DNA from 2 places in the Pseudoalteromonas sp. Z1A6 genome. Region 2 is predicted to be linked to the other one. Evidence: predicted binding sites of a transcription regulator. Region 2 holds the regulator's gene; the other holds the start of a gene.

Region 1 (3,261 bases), on a different contig from region 2:
TCAATAAATAACTAATTGATTATTTACGTTTAGTCGGCTTAACACGCTGATTGTGTTTTTTAACTGCTTTACGAATTTGGTTGATTTTAGCGCGTTTATCTTTGCGTTTTTCAGGCATAACAGAAAGCTTAGTTTGTGTTTCGCGGCCTAATTTAACGGTTTTACGCAAGTAGTTTACTGTTTCTAAATCATACTCCATCCAACCACCTTGTGGCACGCGCTTATCAAGCTCTAGTTTACCGTAACGAATACGAATAAGACGAGATACTTCCGCATCTTGAGACTGCCATAAACGACGAACTTCACGGTTACGCCCTTCATTTAACGTTACGTTAAACCAACGGTTAACGCCTTCGCCACCCATAGGGGTTACAGTCGTGAATTTGGCTGGACCATCTTCAAGCTCAACACCGCGTAGTAAGTTTTTAACCGTCTCGTTGGTTACTTCACCAAATACACGTGCAGAGTATTCACGCTCTACTTCATAGCTTGGGTGCATTAAACGGTTTGCCAGTTCACCATCGTTTGTAAAAAGCATTAAACCCGATGTATTAACGTCTAGTCGACCAACAGCAATCCAGCGATCGCCATCAATACGCGGAAGTCGGTCAAATACAGTACGACGCCCTTCAGGATCTTTACGTGTGCTTAACTCACCTTCTGGTTTGTTATACATAATCACACGACAGATTCGGTCTGCTTTTTCTTCGATTTTTACACTGTGTCCGTCAACACGAATCAAATCGGTTTCTTCAACACGGTCACCTAACTTTGCCACTTTACCGTTTACACTAACGCGGTTTGCGTCAATGTATTTTTCCATTTCACGGCGTGAGCCTACGCCTGCACGGGCTAAGACTTTTTGTAACTTTTCACCTTGTATAATACTCATTCGGATGGTTCTCTCACAGAAGGATCGCTCAATAACTGGTTAATTTTACTTTGCTGCTCTGTTGGCAACGCAGGTAAATTTTCAAGTCCAGTTAACGAAAAATAATCTAAAAATTGCTTAGTAGTTGCATATAAAGCCGGCTTTCCCGGAACCTCTTTATGCCCTACCACTTTAACCCACTCTCTTTCGAGTAAGGTTTTAATAATATTCGAACCCGTAGTAACACCTCTTACTTGCTCAATTTCGCCGCGTGTAATGGGCTGCCGGTATGCAATAAGTGATAATGTTTCCAGTAAAGCACGCGAGTATTTTGGTGCGCGTTCTTGCCACAAGTTATTTAACCAAGGGCTTAAACTACTGCATGCCTGAAACCGATACCCACTACCAACTTCAACTAAGCGAATACCACGAGTTTGAAAATGTTCTTGTATTGTATCTATTGCGTCATTTATTCGCGTCATAGAAATAGCTAAATCTATTAATACGATGTCTTTAAGGTGGCGTTTACTAACAGGCTTATCTGCAACAAAAATAGCTGCTTCAATGATCTCAACTAGTTGTTCATCACTAATTCGCCGACCCGACATACACACTCTTAACAAATAAAAATACACAGCCATCTATTATGACAGAACAACACCAAACTAGGAAAATATATCTATCAAATAACTAAATTTAAAACACAAAAAAGCCAGTGACTAGCACTGGCTTTAATCTTACTTACTAAAATGGTAACTATTAGTTACTTTTAAAAGCTTCTAATGCATCATCTTCAGCTACTGCGTTACCGTATTTTTTAATGTAACCCATAAACTCGCTTTTACTAATGCGCTTATCTTGGTTTTTATCCATGTAACCAAAATGATTTGAAATATCATCATCGTTACCTTCAACTACCGAGATATAGCCATTGCTGTCGTTATCTAGACTTGCAAAGCTGCTTTCAATTTTATCGAATTTAGCAATTTCAGCTTTAAATGCCGACTCACTTACTTCAGAATCAGTGGCTACTTTGCCATTATTAAGCTTCATATAAGTGTTAAATTCTTTGCGGCTAATTTCGTTATCCATATTGGTATCAATATTTGAAAAATGGCCCCAAATGCTATCGTCATCAGCTTCAACTTTTGAGATGTAGCCATCGCTATCATTATCTAAACTTGCAAAGTCACTGTCTATTCTTTCAAGACCTTGATTAGATGAACAAGCCGCTAGGCTTAATGATGCTAAAATAGTGGCTGCTAATGTTAACTTTTTCATAAGACGTATCCTTCGTAATTAATTAAATGTCACTTTAACTAATACAAATCCAATGCCAATAATAGTTAACTTATAATAATCAATAACTTAATCTCGATCGGTATATTTATTAAACAGTTTCAATAAGTTAAGCTTGCAAGCTTTGCAAACAACCTTGTAATTTTTGCAAAAAAATACCCGGTAAAAACCAGGCATTTCAAATTTACTTATTATAGTTAAGCTAATAATTAGATTGCTGCGTTTTGGTAGCGTTTAACAAACTCAGTAACGTTTTGACCATTACATTTTAATGAGTTTAGGTTACCAATTTTTTGACGAACAGGTGCTAAACCTTGTTTTAAAGCCGTCATACATAATTGAGTTTCTTGTTGAGCGTCTTTTGCAAATACTTCTACTTTCTCAACTGATGCGTTGCTTAATGTCGTTTTTTTAGCAATATCACGAATATCTTCACCATTACATAAAATGCTTTTAGAAAAACGAGATAGGTAAACACCGTGCTGGGCAGCTTCTTTACGAGCAACGCTAAAGCCTTCGTTTGCACTTAGTACACATAACTTAGACTCAATTTTGTTATCTTGGCTAAAGTAAGTATTGCTTTGAGCTGACGCAGTTGCAGATGCTAGTAAAGCAGTGGCTAAAAGTAGTTGAGTTTTCATGAGAGATCCTATTTGAACGAGCTAAACAAGTGAATTTCGCGCATTATATATTCAATAAAGTTAAGTTCAATTGAATTTTTTATTTATTTAAATAATTAATATTGTATTCACAATGTTTAAACTTTACCCATCATTTGATCAACATTTGCGCAGCTATTATCTCAATTCAGTCATGTTATGTACGCGTATTTACTGATACAATTTAATCTATTAAATAGAACCAATTTTAAGGTAAATTTTATGAAAGTGATTTCTTTCAATATCAATGGTCTGCGTGCTCGTCTTCACCAATTACAAGCAATTATCGACAAACATCAACCAGACGTTATTGGCTTGCAAGAGATTAAAGTTCACGACGAAGCATTCCCATTAGAAGATGTACAAAAAATGGGATATCACGTCTACTTTCATGGTCAAAAAGCGCATTATGGCGTAGCTATGTTATGCAAA
Region 2 (3,261 bases):
GTTCTGTAGAGGCAAAGAGTTCGGCGCCACTTACGTGTATTGTCGCTTCTGCTTTTTGATTTAGTTTTTCTACATCAAGAATGACATGAACATTATTAATATGATCAGAGTGTCTTTCTAGCTTCGCAAATTTGGTATTAATATAGTCTCTTAGTGAATCGGTTAATTCTACGTGACGACCAGTTAAGTTTAGTTGCATAAGCATTACCCTCTTTTTTTTGCGTCTTAAATCAAACTTTTACGCTGATTTGACGGTGGAATAGCCAGAGATTCGCGGTATTTTGCGATTGTACGTCTCGCTACTTTAATTCCTTGCTCAGCCAATATATCCGCTATTTTGCTATCACTCAATGGTTTTGCTGAGTTTTCTGCTGCGATTAATTTTCGGATAAGCGCACGGATTGCTGTAGATGAACATTCACCACCGTTTTCGGTGCTTACATGGCTTGAGAAAAAATATTTAAGCTCAAATATACCACGGGGTGTGTGCATATACTTTTGGGTTGTTACGCGCGAAATTGTTGATTCGTGCATTTCTACCATTTCAGCAACATCATTTAAAACCATTGGTTTCATGGCTTCAGGACCGTGTTCAAAAAAGCCTTGTTGTTGCTTAACAATACAATTTGTTACTTTTAATAGCGTGTCGTTTCTACTTTCTAAGCTTTTAATAAACCATTTAGCTTCTTGTAAATGCGAGCGAATAAACTGGCTGTCACCACTGGATTTTACAGTGCGAGACATTGCAGCGTATTGGCTATTAACACGAATTTTAGGCATGCTATCTGGGTTTAACTCAACAACCCAGCGGCCTTTAATTTTTTTAACTGACACATCAGGAATAACATACTCAGACTCTTCTCTTACAATAGTATCTGCAGGCTTAGGGCTAAGAGTATGTATTAATGTCATTACTTCTTTAAGCTCTTCTTCTTTGAGCTTAGTCTTCTTCATTAATGTACGATAGTCACGAGCTGCTAATAAATCAATATGCTCGGTTAAAATCATTTTCGTTTCATTAATGTAAGGTGTTTCTTTATCAAACTGGTTAAGTTGAATACATAAACACTCTTGTAAACTACGTGCAGCAATACCGACAGGATCAAACAGTTGGATGCGCTTTAATACTGCTTCAATTTCATCAAGTTCAACTTCGTTATCTTCTTCGTTTTCTTGATTAAAGCTTTCTAAAATTTCTTCGCAGCTTAGTGTTAAAATGCCTGAATCATCGACGGCTTCTACAATAGCAATAGCAATGGCTTCATCGGTAGGGCTAAATGGCGTTAGTTGTAATTGCCACATTAAATACTCATGAAGCGTTTCAGTAGAGGCGCCTTGGTATATTGATTCGTCTTCAGGCATTGGACCTGATGATGCTGCAGGGGCGGCACTCATGTACTCATCCCAACTAACATCCATAGCCATGTCGTCACTTAGCGTGTCTTTTGCAAGTGCTTCACCACTATCTTGTTCGTATTCGCTTGGAGCATCATCGGCAGATGCGCTAACAGTTATGTCATCTGTATCTGCTTTTTGCTCGTTTTTACCTGCAGCGTCTTCGGAATAGTCTGGTTCTTCAACCTCTAATAGCGGGTTGCTGTCGAGAGCTTCTTGTATTTCTTGCTGGAGATCCAATGTACTGAGTTGCAACAAACGAATAGCCTGTTGCAGCTGTGGAGTCATTGTAAGTTGCTGGCCCATGCGCAGCTGTAGTGATTGCCTCATGTATCTCTAACAATCCTTTTATGTTGTTATAATTAATACTAGCAGATGCTTAAAGACATGGCGTAAATGTTACAGCCTAAATTGCTCGCCTAAGTAAACATCGCGTACTGTTTTATCATTTAATACGTGTTCTGGAGTACCTGATGCAATCAGCTCCCCATGAGAAACAATGTAGGCTTTTTCACAAACATCAAGGGTTTCTCTTACGTTATGATCGGTAATTAATACACCAATCCCACGATTTTTAAGATGTTCTATTATTTTCTTTATGTCTAATACCGAAATCGGGTCAACACCTGCAAATGGTTCATCCAGTAATATAAATTTAGGATCTGCTGCCAGCGCACGTGCTATTTCAACACGACGACGTTCGCCACCCGACAATGCCATACCTTGGCTATCACGAATGTGTTGTATGCTAAATTCATCTAATAATTTATCGAGAGTGTCTTCTCTAGCTTGTTTATTTAACTCTTTGCGCGTTTCTAAAATGGCCATTAAGTTTTGATAAACAGTCAGCTTTCTGAATATTGAAGACTCTTGCGGTAAGTAGCCAATGCCTAATCTAGCACGACTATGCATAGGTAAAAGAGTAATATCGTTATCGTCTATCGATATTTTACCTTTGTCGCTAGGTACAAGTCCTACTATCATATAAAACGTGGTAGTTTTACCTGCGCCGTTAGGGCCAAGTAAGCCAACAATACTGCCAGCTTTGACTTCAAGGCCGACGTTTTTTACAACTTCACGGCCTTTATAGCTCTTTGCTAATAGCTCTGCTTTTAATGTGCTCATGGTTGACCTTTGTCGCTTTTTTTACTTTTTTTAGTCTCGATTGGTACTAAAATTGTGTGAACGCGGTCAGTTGAGTTTTCATCTTTTTCGGCACTGATTAGCTGCTGCTCTATATCGTAGGTAATGCTTTTAGCATTTATTTTTTGTCCCGCTTGCGATACTTGTGCATTACCAACAAGCGTTAAAAAACGCTTAGATACATCATAACGTACTTCGTCAGCACTGGCGCTCATAGTCGTGCCATCTGATTGCTTTTCTTCAAAGTGCGCAGGGCTACCTGTAGCAATTAATAATTGTTTATTATCGCCAAGTTCATCGCGTTTATGTACTTCTAAGCGGTCGGCTGTGATACGGCGGTTACCGTGAATAATTTCAACGTTTTTTTCAAAAATCCCGACATTAGCTTTTAATTGACCTTCTTGCTTATCGGCGCTTATTGAAATTTGATTTGCAGCCGGTTGCGTGTTTTGCTCTGCAGCACTACTATTAAACGCTAGTATAAGTGTAGGAATAATAAGTGATTTTAATATTTTATTGGTCATAATATATGGTTCGCGTATGGTTAATTAGTTTTATCACTTCGGTTTTTAAGTCGGCTTCTAGGCCTTTACCAGTGATTTTTAAATTGGGTCCAGTGATGATAACGGGTTGCTCCGAACGCATTGTTAATAGCTTTATATCTACCTGAATATTATCAGCATTGATTTTGTCTATCATGGCGTTATCGGTTAAGTTTTTGGC

What was found. Region 2 encodes sigma-54, which starts transcription at its own class of promoters, with help from an activator protein. Its sites were predicted from a motif close to GTTGGCACGNNNNTNGNNT; they were not measured.
Region 1: the regulator sigma-54 is predicted to act here: its motif matches at 2,194-2,212, upstream of GQR46_RS04885 (EF-hand domain-containing protein).

The regions. Positions count from the first base shown of each region.
Region 1 is NZ_WTKW01000045.1:14,136-17,396, reverse strand. It holds gene rluB (23S rRNA pseudouridine(2605) synthase RluB) at 20-892, opposite strand; gene scpB (SMC-Scp complex subunit ScpB) at 889-1,479, opposite strand; gene GQR46_RS04885 (EF-hand domain-containing protein) at 1,631-2,152, opposite strand; gene GQR46_RS04880 (hypothetical protein) at 2,380-2,811, opposite strand; gene xthA (exodeoxyribonuclease III) at 3,052-3,261, shown strand, end outside.
Region 2 is NZ_WTKW01000033.1:12,382-15,642, reverse strand. It holds gene hpf (ribosome hibernation promoting factor) at 1-199, opposite strand, end outside; gene GQR46_RS03805 (RNA polymerase factor sigma-54) at 226-1,725, opposite strand; gene lptB (LPS export ABC transporter ATP-binding protein) at 1,795-2,520, opposite strand; gene lptA (lipopolysaccharide transport periplasmic protein LptA) at 2,517-3,062, opposite strand; gene lptC (LPS export ABC transporter periplasmic protein LptC) at 3,052-3,261, opposite strand, start outside.